2 regions of the Streptomyces sp. NBC_00726 genome follow, and region 2 is predicted to be linked to the other one. Evidence: riboswitches for the same ligand, from Rfam matches in the RefSeq annotation. Region 2 holds a riboswitch; the other holds the start of a gene.
What was found. A riboswitch is a leader RNA that binds a small molecule or an ion and turns the genes downstream of it on or off. The one in region 2 is predicted to bind glycine.
Positions count from the first base shown of each region.

Region 1: another riboswitch for glycine. It lies ahead of gcvT (glycine cleavage system aminomethyltransferase GcvT); the one in region 2 lies ahead of gcvP (aminomethyl-transferring glycine dehydrogenase).

Region 1 covers NZ_CP108983.1:4,864,327-4,871,936, reverse strand. The annotation lists gene OG338_RS21940 (enhanced serine sensitivity protein SseB C-terminal domain-containing protein) at 1-405, opposite strand, end outside; gene OG338_RS21935 (enhanced serine sensitivity protein SseB) at 520-1,290, opposite strand; gene OG338_RS21930 (AAA family ATPase) at 1,426-2,034, opposite strand; glycine riboswitch at 2,248-2,341, shown strand; gene gcvT (glycine cleavage system aminomethyltransferase GcvT) at 2,487-3,602, shown strand; gene gcvH (glycine cleavage system protein GcvH) at 3,704-4,081, shown strand; gene glyA (serine hydroxymethyltransferase) at 4,101-5,360, shown strand; gene OG338_RS21910 (L-serine ammonia-lyase) at 5,528-6,910, shown strand; gene metG (methionine--tRNA ligase) at 7,027-7,610, shown strand, end outside.
Region 2 covers NZ_CP108983.1:628,012-635,621, forward strand. The annotation lists gene OG338_RS02670 (glutamate-cysteine ligase family protein) at 1-495, opposite strand, end outside; gene OG338_RS02675 (hypothetical protein) at 976-1,569, shown strand; gene OG338_RS02680 (DUF5999 family protein) at 1,817-2,023, shown strand; gene gcvP (aminomethyl-transferring glycine dehydrogenase) at 2,096-4,981, opposite strand; glycine riboswitch at 5,175-5,272, opposite strand; gene OG338_RS02690 (PRC-barrel domain-containing protein) at 5,389-5,757, shown strand; gene OG338_RS02695 (DNA polymerase IV) at 5,682-7,154, opposite strand; gene OG338_RS02700 (MerR family transcriptional regulator) at 7,246-7,610, opposite strand, start outside.

The DNA.
Region 1 (7,610 bases), 4.2 Mb from region 2:
CGGGCCGGCGGGCATCCGGTCGAGGCCGGTCGCGATGCGGCGCAGGTCCAGCCAGGGGATGCCGACGCCGCCGCCCGGGGCGTGCGGATTGAGCCAGACGCCCCAGCGGTCCGGGTAGAGGGCGCGCGCGATGTCCAGTCCGGCGACGACCTCGTGGTCCCGGTTCCAGCCGCTGGCGGTGAGCTCCTGGGGGGAGGTGACGCACGGGGCGTAGCCCAGGCCGTCGACCTCCATGTTCCCGTACTGGGCGTCGGGGGCGCCGGGGCGGCCGTGCCACAGGAGCATCCAGACCCGGCCGGACGCGAGGGCCCGGAGCAGCGCCTCGTACGCGTCGTACCGCCCGGGAGCGACCTGTCGCAGCATGTGCTCGACCTGACCGGCCGCCGCGGTGCCTGACGCACTCACCCTGGTCCCGCCCCTCGTAGATCCTCTGCTTCGGCCACCGGGCATCGGCCTTCAGCCATCAAACCAGCTTATGCGGCCGCACTGTCACCGGCTTGACGCCGCGGCCGCCGCCCGTCACTCCGGGGCGCGTGTGTAGAAGGGCCGCACCCGCTCGCGCATCCAGTCGGCGACCGGGTCCTGCGCCACGTCGAGGAGGACGAGATTGACCGGCCACGGCACCGCGACGCGGCCCAGCGCCCGGCCCAGGGCGTCCATCGGGGCGCTCTGTCCGGCGCCGTCCCAGGTGGCGAACTCGACGCCGACGAAGAGCACCGGGCCGTCGCCCTCGACGTCGGCCAGGACCCGGCGGGCGGTGCGGACGACGCCGCTCTCCTGGAACTCGCCTGCGGCGGCGGCCAGGAAGTCGACGGGCTCCTCCTTCCAGTCCGGCTCGTACAGCCGGACCCGGCCCCCGGTCGCGGAGCCGTCGAGCGGGGTGCGCCCGGCCCGGCACAGCTCGGCGACGGCGGGCGGCGGCAGCGGCAGTCCGACGGCGCCGCCCGGGTTGACGGCGATACCGAGCTGCGGGGGCAGTCCGCGGGCGAATTCGACGGCGGGGGCGACGGTGAAGGACAGCTGGGCGCCGACGCAGCTGAGGAACTGGTGCTCGGAGCTGTAGACGGGGACGTACGCGGCGCCGTCGATCTCCAGCGCGGGCAGGTCCAGGTCCCGGGCGTCGGGTCCGCCGCCGTTCGGCAGGGGCACCCAGACATGGCTGCGGCCCAGCACCTCCAGCAGGCGGCCGCCCGCCTCCGGAGCGCCGAGCGAGGCGCTCAGCACCTCTTCGAGTTCATTGGCCGGCCAGCCGCCCTGCGGCAGGCTCCCGGTCTGTGCCGGAATGTCCACTGCTTCCCTCTCACCCCGTTGCCGTGCAGCAAGAGGGTACGGCCTCGGCGGGACTCCGTCGCTCCCCGGGGCTGTCCCGGGGCTGTCCGGAAACTGCCCGTCCCGGCTACCGTCCAGCCGTTGGACGGTCCATTTTCAGCCGTCGGTCTGTGCGTTCGCGAATGTGATGCGGGTGAGCGCCCCGGCCGCCTCGCGGTCGAGCAGCACCGCCGAGGCGCAGCCGTGCGGCAGCAGCCCGGCCTCGGTGTCGCGCAGCAGCCGGCCGACGGCTCTGCGGTGCCGGGCGAAGGCGTACGCGGAGACGCCCCGGCCGCGCTCGCGCTGGCCCTCGCGCGCGGTGCGGGCGGAGACATCGAGCAGGACGAGATGCAGGCCGCCGCCCCGGCGCCGGGCATGGCGGGCGAGCAGGGCGCGGACCCAGCTCTGCGTACCGCAGTCGTGGACGACGGCGGAGGCGCCGGAGCGCAGCGTCCGCCGCAGCCCGCGGTAGTGGGCGAGGCGGACGAGCGGGCGGTAGAGGACGTAGGGGAGTAAGCGGGGCAGCCGGCGGGCCCAGCGGTCCCGGGTGTCCTGGGAGTCGACCGCCTGCCCGGGGGCGGTGCGGGCGATCAGCGTCGACTTGCCGGCGCCGGGGAGCCCGGAGACGACCACGACGTCCCCGGCGGCGAAGCTCAGGGCGACCGGGCCGTGCCCGGACCGGCCGCGCAGGTCGCGGACGACGGGCGGATGGGGCGCATGGCGCAACGTCGTCGCCTCCCCCTGGCCGTACGGCCGACGCGTGCAGGACCGATACCTACCCCTGAAGTGTAAAGAAAAGGTAATACGGCACAAGCCTCCGACGCACCTCGCGACCGCGACCCGGCCCGCCGCGCAACCGTGACCCGGTCCACCCGTCCCGGCGCCCCGCTCCCCCGGAATGCGTGCGATGATGACCCCGCCAACTGCATACAGGCCGCTTGAATCCGCGCGGGAGAGTCCCGGTCACCGTGCCGGGCGCCGAAGGAGCAAGATCCTCCCTTGAATCTCTCAGGCCCCGTACCGCGTGGATGAGGCAGATCTGAAAAGCGAGCCGCCCGGCGGCTCCACCCAAGGTGCAAGCCGAACCCCTGTGGGGTCTCTCGGCGAACCTCTCAGGTTCCGATGACAGATGGGGAGGGATCGTCCTCGTCGTCGTCATGCCCTGGGAGCCCGTTTTCATGAGCAGCACCCCTCGTCTCACCGCCCTCGACGCATTGCACCGGTCGCTGGGCGCCACCATGACCGACTTCGCGGGCTGGGACATGCCGCTGCGTTACGCGAGTGAGCGCGACGAGCACAACGCCGTGCGCACGAAGGCCGGGCTCTTCGACCTGTCCCACATGGGCGAGATCACGGTCACCGGGCCGCAGGCCGTGGACCTGCTGAACTACGCGCTGGTCGGCAACATCGGCACGGTCTCCACCGGCCGGGCCCGCTACACGATGATCTGCGCCGAGGACGGCGGCATCCTGGACGACCTGATCGTCTACCGCCTCCAGGACACGGAGTACATGGTCGTCGCCAACGCCGGCAACGCCCAGCTCGTCCTGGACACGCTGACCGGGCGCGCCGCCGGCTTCGACGCCGAGGTCCGCGACGACCGCGACGCGTACGCGCTGCTCGCCGTGCAGGGCCCCGAGTCCCCGGCGATCCTGGCGGCCGTGACCGACGCCGACCTGGACGGCCTGAAGTACTACGCCGGACTGCCCGGCACGGTCGCCGGGGTGCCCGCGCTGATCGCCCGTACCGGCTACACCGGCGAGGACGGCTTCGAGCTGTTCGTCGCGCCCGGCCACGCCGAGCAGCTGTGGAAGGCGCTGACCGAGGCGGGCGCCGCGCACGGCCTGATCCCGTGCGGCCTGTCCTGCCGTGACACGCTGCGCCTGGAGGCGGGCATGCCGCTGTACGGGCACGAGCTGACGACCTCGCTGACCCCGTTCGACGCCGGGCTCGGCCGGGTCGTGAAGTTCGAGAAGGACGGCGACTTCGTCGGCCGCAAGGCGCTGGAGGCCGCCGCGGAGCGCGCCGCGACCGCCCCGCCCCGCAAGCTCGTCGGCCTGGTCGCCGAGGGCCGCCGGGTGCCGCGCGCCGGCTTCCCGGTCGTGGCGAACGGCGAGGTCATCGGCGAGGTCACCTCCGGGGCCCCCTCCCCGACGCTGGGGAAGCCGATCGCCATGGCGTACGTCGACGCGGCGCACGCCGAGCCGGGCACCGCCGGAGTCTCGGTGGAGATCCGGGGCAGCCACGAGCCGTACGAGGTCGTGGCGCTCCCCTTCTACAAGCGCGAGAAGTAGAACCGTAGGACCCGGCCGGTGCCGCACACGTGACGCGGTCCCGTCTCACACCGTAAGACCATCGTTCATCCGCACTCCCCGCGTACAGGAGAATTCAGACCATGAGCAACCCCCAGCAGCTGCGGTACAGCAAGGAACACGAGTGGCTGTCGCCCGTCGAGGACGGTGTGGCGACGGTCGGCATCACCGAGCACGCGGCCAACGCACTCGGTGACGTCGTGTTCGCGCAGCTTCCCGAGGTCGGCGACAAGGTGACCGCGGGCGAGACCTGCGGCGAGCTGGAGTCGACCAAGTCGGTGAGCGACCTGTACTCGCCGGTGACCGGTGAGATCACCGCGTCCAACCAGGACGTCGTGGACGACCCGTCGCTGGTCAACTCCGCTCCGTTCGAAGGCGGCTGGCTGTTCAAGGTACGTGTCGCGGAGGAGCCGAAGGACCTGCTCTCCGCCGACGAGTACACCGAGTTCTCCGGCAACTGAGACCCCAAGGGACCACCTGATGTCGCTTCTCAATTCCTCCCTCCACGAGCTGGACCCGGACGTCGCCGCCGCCGTCGACGCCGAGCTCCTGCGCCAGCAGTCCACGCTCGAAATGATCGCCTCGGAGAACTTCGCTCCGGTCGCGGTCATGGAGGCACAGGGCTCCGTCCTGACCAACAAGTACGCCGAGGGCTACCCCGGCCGCCGCTACTACGGCGGCTGTGAGCACGTCGACGTGGTCGAGCAGATCGCGATCGACCGGATCAAGGCGCTCTTCGGCGCCGAGGCCGCGAACGTCCAGCCGCACTCCGGTGCACAGGCGAACGCCGCCGCGATGTTCGCGCTGCTGAAGCCGGGCGACACGATCATGGGCCTGAATCTGGCGCACGGCGGTCACCTGACCCACGGCATGAAGATCAACTTCTCCGGCAAGCTCTACAACGTGGTCCCGTACCACGTGGACGACACCGGTGTCGTGGACATGGCCGAGGTCGAGCGCCTGGCCAAGGAGGCCAAGCCGCAGCTGATCGTCGCCGGCTGGTCCGCCTACCCGCGCCAGCTGGACTTCGCCGCCTTCCGCCGTATCGCGGACGAGGTCGGCGCGTACCTGATGGTCGACATGGCGCACTTCGCCGGCCTGGTCGCCGCGGGCCTGCACCCCAGCCCGGTGCCGCACGCCCACGTCGTCACCACCACCACGCACAAGACCCTCGGCGGTCCGCGCGGCGGTGTGATCCTCTCCACCCAGGAGCTCGCCAAGAAGATCAACTCGGCGGTCTTCCCCGGTCAGCAGGGCGGCCCGCTGGAGCACGTGATCGCGGCCAAGGCGGTCTCGTTCAAGGTCGCGGCGGGCGAGGAGTTCAAGGAGCGCCAGCAGCGCACCCTGGAGGGCGCCCGCATCCTGGCCGAGCGCCTGGTGCAGCCCGACGTCACCGAGGCCGGCGTCTCCGTCCTGTCCGGCGGCACCGATGTGCACCTGGTCCTGGTGGACCTGCGCAACTCGGAGCTGGACGGCCAGCAGGCCGAGGACCGGCTCCACGAGCTGGGCATCACGGTCAACCGGAACGCCATCCCCAACGACCCGCGCCCGCCGATGGTCACCTCCGGCCTCCGGATCGGCACCCCGGCCCTGGCCACCCGCGGCTTCGGCACCGAGGACTTCACCGAGGTCGCCGAGATCATCGCCTCGGCCCTCAAGCCGTCCTACGACGCGGACGACCTGAAGGCCCGGGTCACCAAGCTCGCCGAGAAGTTCCCGCTGTACCCCGGCCTGAAGTAGCCGGACCTGCGTGATCGCACGTCGGGGCGGGGCACCGCGCACACTGGAGAGTGAGCACGGTGCCCCGCCCCTTGTTCCCTCCGCTTTGTCTCATGCACTCCGGGCCGACCCGGCCCGTACGCACCACCCGGCAGACAACGGCGTCTACCAACCCTTAGGAGTCCCCCGTGGCCATCTCGGTCTTCGACCTGTTCTCGATCGGCATCGGCCCGTCCAGCTCCCATACGGTCGGCCCCATGCGCGCGGCCCGTATGTTCGCGCGGCGCCTGAAGAACGAGGGCCTGCTCGCGCACACCGCCGCCATCCGGGCCGAGCTGTACGGCTCGCTCGGCGCCACCGGCCACGGCCACGGCACCCCCAAGGCGGTCCTGCTCGGCCTGGAGGGCGAGTCCCCGCGCACCGTGGACGTCGAGACGGCCGACGAGCGCGTCGAGGCGATCCGCGCCGGCGGCCGGATCAACCTCCTCGGGATGCACGAGATCCCCTTCGACGCGGACGAGCAGCTGGTCCTGCACCGCCGCAAGGCACTCCCGTACCACGCCAACGGCATGACCGTCTTCGCGTACGACGCCGAGGGCGCCCCGCTCCTGGAGAAGACGTACTACTCGGTCGGCGGCGGCTTCGTCGTGGACGAGGACGCCGTGGGCGAGGACCGGATCGTGCTGGACGACACGGTCCTGAAGCACCCCTTCCGCACCGGCGACGAGCTGCTGCGGCTGGCCCGCGAGACCGGTCTGTCGATCTCCTCGCTGATGCTGGAGAACGAGCGCGCCTGGCGCACCGAGGAGGAGATCCGCTCCGGGCTCCTCGGCATCTGGCGGGCCATGCAGGCGTGCGTGACGCGCGGGATGTCCCGCGAGGGCGTCCTGCCCGGCGGCCTCAAGGTGCACCGCCGCGCCGCGAAGACCGCCCGCCAGCTGCGCGCGGAGGGCGACCCCCAGACGCACGCCATGGAGTGGATCACCCTCTACGCGATGGCGGTCAACGAGGAGAACGCGGCGGGCGGCCGCGTGGTCACCGCCCCGACGAACGGCGCGGCCGGCATCATCCCGGCCGTCCTGCACTACTACATGAACTTCGCGGCGGGCGGCGCGACCGAGGCCGAGAAGGACGACAGCGTGGTCCGCTTCCTGCTGGCGGCCGGCGCGATCGGCATGCTGTTCAAGGAGAACGCCTCGATCTCCGGCGCCGAGGTCGGCTGCCAGGGCGAGGTCGGCTCGGCCTGCTCGATGGCCGCCGGCGCCCTCGCCGAGGTCCTGGGCGGCAGCCCCGAGCAGGTGGAGAACGCCGCCGAGATCGGCATGGAGCACAACCTGGGCCTGACCTGCGACCCGGTCGGCGGCCTCGTCCAGATCCCGTGCATCGAGCGCAACGGCATGGCCGCGGTGAAGGCGGTCACTGCCGCGAAGATGGCGCTGCGCGGCGACGGCAGCCACAAGGTCTCCCTGGACAAGGTCATCAAGACGATGAAGGAGACCGGCGCGGACATGTCGGTCAAGTACAAGGAGACCGCGCGGGGCGGGCTCGCGGTGAACATCATCGAGTGCTGAGGGTCCGCGGAGCCGAGGGCCCGTAAATCCGGTAAAGGGGGCTCTCCCCCATTCGATAAGATGCAAACGGCCTGCGACAGAGGCACCGGCACCTTAGAAACTGGGAGCATCCGACGATGACTCGACACCTGATCACCAGCGCGCTTCCCTACATCAACGGGATCAAGCACCTGGGGAACCTGGTCGGGTCGATGCTCCCGGCGGACGTCTATACGCGGTATCTGCGCCAGCGGGGCGAGGAGGCGCTGTACATCTGCGCCACCGACGAGCACGGCACCCCGGCGGAGCTGGCCGCGAAGGCGGCCGGGCTGCCGGTGGCCGAGTTCTGCGCGCAGCAGCACGACGCGCAGAAGGCGGTCTACGACGGGTTCGGGCTCGCGTTCGACTACTTCGGGCGCAGCTCCTCCGCCGAGAACCGCGAGATCACCCAGCACTTCGCCCGCAAGCTGCACGAGAACGGCTTCATCGAGGAGCGGGCGATCCGCCAGGTCTTCTCGATCGCCGACGACCGCTTCCTGCCGGACCGCTACATCGTCGGTACGTGCCCGCACTGCGGGTACGACAAGGCGCGCGGCGACCAGTGCGAGAACTGCACCCGGGTGCTGGACCCGACGGACCTGATCGAGCCGCGCTCCGCGATCAGCGGCAGCAGCGAGCTGGAGGTCCGGGAGACCAAGCACCTCTTCCTCCTCCAGTCGAA
Region 2 (7,610 bases):
CGAGAAACTCTCGCCGCGCGCTGCCACCATTTGATCGTTGAGGAGGGCGTAGCGGTCGACGTCGGAGAGATTGGACCGGACCATGTCGTCATGGCCGAGCGTCGGCAGGATTCCGATCATCATGATCCCGGCATCGACTTCACCGGCCTTCCGGTCGGCATATCCGAGCCCGGTCCGCAGCTCTTCGGCCAACTGATCCAGAACGCGCCCCGACAGATGATGGGGGACTATGTTCACCTCAAGATTGAACATCCCCAGTTCCGTCTGGAAATCGTGACTCGCGATGCGCTCCAGTACCTGCCCATTCAACATCTTCGGCATGGCGTCGGCGCCCGTGAGATTCAGTTCGATCTCCATGCCCATGAGGTTGCGCGGCCGGTCGAACCGGCGCTCGGCCAGGAGCCCGGACAGTGCCGCCACGCACTGGTGCAGCTTCCTCCGGTACCTCTGCCGGTCGGACAGGTCAAAGGCGCCCGCGACGACCTTCTTCCCCATCGAATGGTCCTCCTCAAGTGGCCGGCACGCGGCCCGGGCCGCCCGCATCACGATCGATAATGCCCGCAGGACGTGATCCGTAACGCCCCGCGGACGGCGCACACACGCTAATCTGAGCGTCGGGGCCCCGGGCACATTCACTCGGCATGACGCACCGGACCGTTTCCCCGTACGGCGGGTCCGTAAAGCGCCGATGGGTTTCGGCCGACCGCGGTGCGGGAAAAACCCGAGGCGGCGGCTGCGCCGCTCGCGCCGAAACAGCATGATCTCCGCATAATAAAGTCCGGATACCGCCTTGCCGGCAATAGCCGTGGCGGCTAGTGGAATCACCGCGTGAACACGTGTCGTATAAACTCCGCGGACGAGGCAGAGAGTTGACGCACCGGCTCAGTCACCGGCCTCCTCTGGCCCCGCACGCCGACAACGCCGTCCGCACCCGCCCGCGCACCACCGTGTCTCCGAAGTGAGAGGCGACCCACTATGCCGCTGCATGTTCCCCCGGCCCCCGCGCCCGCACTGCGCAGCGTCCTCGCGGCGCTCGGTTCACCCGCGGTCCGCGAGGCCCGCACGCCCGCCCTGCGGTCCGCACCGGGACCTCTGAGCCCCGAACACCCGCTGCCCGTCCATGTGCTGGGCGTCGCCCCGGGCGGCCTCGCACCCGCCACCCGGCTCGCCGCCTGGCGCTTCCAGATCCGCAGCTCGGAGCGGGCGGTCGCGGCGGCGGACACCATGCTCACCGCGGACGGCTGGGCCTTCTCGCACTTCTTCGAGGGCCCGTACATCGCCTCGACGGAGCTGGCGCTGCGCCAGGCGGACGGGATGACCGGCCCCTACCAGCCGAGGCTGCTGTCCATCCCCGACCTGTACATGCTGGCCCTGTGGCTGCACGGCGACCCCGCGGCGGACGCCTCCTGCGGCGCACCGGACCCGGACGACATGCTCGTGCCGCTGTCCCCGGCGCCGCCCGGCTTCGCCGCCCACCGGCCGCACCGGGCCGCCGACCTGCTGCCGGTCATCACCACCCGCATCACGCGAGGCCCCGGCCCGCTGCTGGGCTCCCCCGCCCCGGCCTGAGGCCGGCGGCCGCCCATCCGGACTAGTCCCATCCGGCCACCCCGAACCACCCGAAGGGACAGTGCAGTTGAGTTGAGCCCTCCGGGCGGGTGACGCGTCATGTGAGGAGTGGAAGCGCTGCGGCGAAATCCCTGCGGATTGTCGCCCGTGGGGCAACACTGGGATGCGACCGATCGATACGGGGGCGGTCGTGAACACCTCTTCACAGCGCAGGTCACTCAACTCGACGCAGCGAAAGAACCCATCCATGTGCCAGCATCAGCCACCCTGCCCGACAGCCGACTCAGCCGACCGGGAGGCCGCCCGCCAGGTGGCCCACCACCCGGAGCAGGGCTGGAGCCTGCTGTGCAACGGCGTCCTGCTCTTCGAGGACACCGGTGAGCTGCTTCCGGACGGGCAGATCATCGCCCCGCACCGGCCCCTGGCCGCGAACCGGGTGGTCAAGGCCGCCTGAGCGGCCCGTACGGAAAGAAGAAGGGGCCGGCCCGGAGAAAAATCTCCGCACCGGCCCCGACGCATGTCCGCGTCAGTTGTCGTACTCGTCCAGCGGCGGGCACGAGCAGACGAGGTTACGGTCACCGAACGCACCGTCGATCCGGCGCACCGGCGGCCAGTACTTGTCGGCGGCCGAGACACCGGCCGGGAAGACCGCGACCTCGCGGCTGTACGCGTGCTCCCACTCCCCGCCGAGCGCGGCGGCGGTGTGCGGGGCGTTGGCGAGCGGGTTGTCGTCGCCGCTCCACTCCCCTGACGCGACCTTCTCGATCTCGGCGCGGATCGCGATCATCGTGTCGCAGAAACGGTCCAGCTCCGCGAGGTCCTCGCTCTCGGTCGGCTCGATCATCAGCGTCCCGGCGACCGGGAACGACATGGTCGGCGAGTGGAAGCCGTAGTCGATGAGCCGCTTGGCGACGTCGTCGATGCTGACACCGGTCGCCTTGGAGATCGGTCGCAGGTCCACGATGCACTCGTGCGCCACCAGCCCGGCCGGACCGTTGTACAGGATCGGGTAGTGCGGTTCCAGCCGCTTGGCGATGTAGTTGGCCGCGAGTACGGCGACCTGCGTCGCACGCTTCAGACCCTCGCCGCCCATCAGGCGTACATACGCCCACGAGATCGGCAGGATGCCGGCGGAGCCCCACGGGGCCGCCGAGATCGGACCGACGCCCGTCTCCGGGCCCGCCGCGGGCTGGAGCGGGTGGTTGGGCAGGTACGGAGCCAGGTGCGCGCGCACCCCGACCGGGCCGACGCCGGGGCCGCCGCCGCCGTGCGGGATGCAGAAGGTCTTGTGCAGGTTGAGGTGCGAGACGTCGCCGCCGAACCGGCCGGGCTTGGCGAGGCCCACCAGCGCGTTGAGGTTGGCGCCGTCGACGTAGACCTGGCCGCCGGCGTCGTGCACCTCGGCGCAGATGTCGGCGACGTGCTCCTCGAAGACGCCGTGCGTCGACGGGTAGGTGATCATGAGCACGGCCAGCTCGTCGCGGTACTGCGCGATCTTGGCGCGCAGGTCCTCGATGTCGACCTCGCCGTCGTCGGCGGTCTTGACGACGACCACCTTCATGCCGGCCATCACGGCGCTCGCGGCGTTGGTGCCGTGCGCGGAGGACGGGATCAGACACACGGTCCGGTTCTCGTCGCCGTTGGCGCGGTGGTACGCGCGGACGGCCAGCAGCCCCGCGAACTCGCCCTGCGACCCGGCGTTCGGCTGGATGGACACCGCGTCATATCCGGTGACCTCGGCCAGCCGCTCCTCCAGCTCGCGGATCAGCGTCAGGAAGCCCTGCGCCTGCTCGGCGGGCGCGAACGGGTGCAGCGCACCGAACTCGGGCCAGGTGATGGACTCCATCTCGGCGGTCGCGTTCAGCTTCATCGTGCAGGAGCCGAGCGGGATCATGCCGCGGTCCAGCGCGTAGTCGCGGTCGGCGAGCTTGCGCAGATAGCGCAGCATCGCGGTCTCGGACCGGTGCTGGTGGAAGACCGGGTGGGTGAGGATCGTGTCGGTGCGCAGCAGCGCCCCGGGCAGCGCGTCCTCGGTGGTGGCGTCCAGCGCCTCGACGTCCCCGTCGGCACCGAAGGCGGCCCAGACGGCGGCGACCTGGGTACGGGTCGTCGTCTCGTCGCAGGCCAGCGAGACGGTGTCGGCGTCGACCAGGCGCAGGTTGACCCCGCGCTCCCGGGCGTCGGCGACGACCTCGCCCGCCCGGCCGGGGACGCGGACGGTGAGCGTGTCGAAGTGGGCGCCGGTCACCACGTCGATCCCGGCGGCGCGCAGGCCCTCGGCGAGGATCGCGGCGTAGCGGTGGGTGCGCCGGGCGATCGTGCGCAGGCCCTCGGGGCCGTGGTAGACGGCGTACATGCCGGCCATGACGGCGAGCAGCACCTGGGCGGTGCAGATGTTGCTGGTGGCCTTCTCGCGGCGGATGTGCTGCTCGCGGGTCTGGAGGGCCAGGCGGTACGCCTTGTTGCCGTCGGCGTCCACGGAGACGCCGACCAGGCGGCCGGGGAGGCTGCGGGCGAACTTGTCGCGGACCGCCATGTAGCCGGCGTGCGGGCCGCCGAAGCCCATCGGGACGCCGAAGCGCTGCGTGGTGCCGACGGCGATGTCGGCGCCCAGCTCGCCGGGCGAGGTGAGCAGCGTGAGGGCCAGCAGGTCGGCGGCGACGGTGACGATCGCGCCCAGCTCGTGCGCCCGGTCGATCACGGGCTTGAGGTCCCGGACGGCCCCGGAGGCGCCGGGGTACTGGAGGAGCACGCCGAAGACGCCGCGCTCGGCGAACTCGGCCGGGATGCCGTCGGTGAGGTCGGCGACGACGACCTCGACGCCGGTCGGCTCGGCGCGGGTCTCGATGACGGCGACGGTCTGCGGCAGGGTGTCGGCATCGACCAGGAAGACGCCGTTCTTGACCTTGCCGACGCGCCGGGCGAGCGCCATGGCCTCGGCGGCGGCGGTGCCCTCGTCCAGCAGCGAGGCGCCGGAGGTGGGCAGGCCGGTGAGCTCGGCGACCATCGTCTGGAAGTTCAGGAGGGCTTCGAGCCGGCCTTGCGAGATCTCGGGCTGATAGGGCGTGTACGCCGTGTACCAGGCGGGGTTCTCCATGACGTTGCGCAGGATCACCGGCGGGGTGAACGTGCCGTAGTAGCCGAGCCCGATCATCGGGGCGAGGACCTGGTTGCGGTCGGCGAGCCGGCGGAGCTCGGCCAGCACCTCGGCCTCGGTCCGGGCCTCCGGCAGGGCCAGCGCCTCGGCGCTCTTGATCACGTCGGGCACGGCGGCCGCGGTCAGCTCGTCCAGCGAGCCGTAACCGACCTGGGCAAGCATCTTCGCCTGCGCCTCGGCGTCGGGGCCGATGTGGCGCTGCTCGAACGGAATGCCCTGTTCCAGCTGCGTGAGCGGGGTGCGACGGGGGGTCATGGTGGAGGCCTCCTGGTCTGTCACGACCTGCGAAGGGCACCGCGGCGCCGGGTGCCCTGACGGCCTCCCCCTCTGTCATCTCAACCTGAGAGCTTCACCGGCACCACACGGGCGCCGGCTTTCACCGTCGGTGAGGGAGAGGCTCCGTACGGCCCATCGGCCGCGCGCAACCCGCCCTGCTTTCCAGAGTGACCTCGTCCGTGCGGTACGGGGGCCTGAGAGATTCCGGGGAGGATTTGCTCCTTCGGCGTCCTCCGGATGGGCTCCGGACGACTCTCCCGCACGGGGTCAGCAGCCATCACCAGCCTACCAGCGGGGTACCCGACGGAAATTCTCGAGTGGCCAAGACCACGGAACTGCATTTCTGTAGTCCCTGTGGACCAGCCGCGACCCGTGTGGGAGGGACCGTGCAGACCGACATCGACCCGCGCAGCCTGATCGGCCGCAAGGCTTTCGACCGCAAGGGCACCAAGATCGGGACCGTGGACGAGGTGTATCTCGATGACGCGACCGGGGTCCCCGAATGGGCGGCCGTGCGCACAGGGCTCTTCAGCCGTGACGCCTTCGTGCCGCTGGAACCCAGCGAGTTCGTGGACGACACCCTGCGCATCCCCTTCGACCGGGCGCTGATCAAGGACGCGCCCGACTTCGGCGTGGGCCGCCATCTCTCGCCCGAGCAGGAGCTCCAGCTCTACCGGCACTACGGCCTCGACGCCGCCCCCGGCGCCCCGGCTCCGGACCGCGACTTCGGCCGGCTGGCGGGCCAGGAGGAGTAGTCCGGCGGGTCCGGGACGAGCGGCAGCGGGTCGGCGGCCCGCAGCGCGGGGTCGTCCACGCGGAACGTACGCACCCGGCCGGGTGCCGTCGCCCCCGGCTCCTCGAACCGCACGGTCACCCGCCCCACCCCGCTCCCCTGCACCCACCCGTGTCCATGGACCTCGTGGTGCACGTCGTGCCCGGCCGGCCAGCGCCGCGCCGCGAGCTGCTCGGCGGACTCCTCCGGCTCGGGCCCGTCGTCCGCCGTCCCCGCGCGGGCACCGGCGTCCTCCGGCGGCCGCGCCCCTTCGTCGTCCGCAGGCGCCCGGGCCGCCGCCCGCTCCCCGGCGGCCTGCGCGAACAGGTCCTCCTGGGTGTAGTCGGCGAGCCCCGTGACGCCGACGCCCAGCAGCCGCACCCCGCCCGTGGTGTCCACGGCCTCCAGGAGCCGGGCGGCGGCCTCCCGGACGACCGCGGGGTCGTCCGTGGGGCCGCGCAGCGTCTCGGAGCGGGTCAGCGTGGAGAAGTCGTACCGGCGCACCTTGAGCACCACCGTGCGCCCCGAGCGCCCCGCGCCCCTCAGCCGCTGCACGCACCGGTCGGCCAGCCGCTCCACCTCGGTGCGCACCCGGACCCGGTCGTGCAGGTCCACCTCGAAGGTGTCCTCGACGGAGACGGACTTCGCGTCGCGCTCCGCGACCACGGGCCGGTCGTCGTGGCCGGAGGCCATCCGGTGCAGCGCGGTGCCGTGCGCCTTGCCCAGCAGCCGCACCAGCTCCGCCTCGCCCGCCTCGGCGAGGTCGTTGACCGTCGTCATGCCGGCGCGGCGCAGATGGTCCGCCGTGGCGGGGCCGACGCCGGGCAGGGTGCGCACCGGCATGGGCGCGAGGTGCGCCCGCTCGGTGCCGGGCTCGATCAGGCGCATCCCGTCGGGCTTGGCCTCCTCGGACGCGATCTTGGCGAGCATCTTGGAGCCGGCGAGCCCGACGGAGCCACTCAGTCCGGTGACCGCCTGGATGGCCTCGCGCAGTTCCCGGCCGATCGCGAGGGCGGAGGCGGTGTCGTCGGCGGTGCCGCCCGCTTCGAGGTCCACGAACGCCTCGTCCAGGCTGAGCGGTTCCACCAGCGGCGAGAGCCGGCCCAGCAGTTCCATGACCTGGTCGCTCACCGAGCGGTACAGCGTGAACCGCGGGACCAGATAGGCGGCGTTCGGCGCGAGCCGCCTGGCCTGGGCCATCGGCATCGCCGAGTGCACCCCGAAGCGCCGTGCCTCGTACGAGGCGGTCGCAACGACCCCGCGCGGCCCGAGCCCGCCCACCACGACCGGTTTGCCGCGCAGGCTGGGCTTCGCCGCCTGCTCCGCGGAGGCGTAGAAGGCATCCATGTCCAGATGCAGGATGGTGGGCGCGGCTCTCACACCAGCCGATGCTGCCCTACGGCACTGACAATCGCCGCGTCATTGCGGCCCCGGGCCCCGCGATTCCCGTCCCGGGCACGCTCGCGGGGGCTCAGACGGCCCGGTTGCGGCGCCGCGCGAGCTCGTCGGCCGGGTTGTGCCCGATCAGTGTCTCGCCGGTGTCCACCCGCTCCCCGTGCAGCTGCGACAGGGCGGCGTCCACATCCCGCCAGACGACTCCGACGGCGATGCCGAAGACGCCCTGGCCGCCCTGGAGCAGATCGACCACCTCGGCGGGCGAGGAGCACTCGTAGACCGTGGCCCCGTCGCTCATCAGCGTCATCCGCTCCAGGTCCTGGAAGCCGCGGGCCCGCAGATGCTGGACAGTGGTGCGGATGTTCTGGAGCGCCACACCGGTGTCGAGGAAGCGCTTCACGATCTTCAGCAGGACGACGTCCCGGAAGCTGTAGAGCCGCT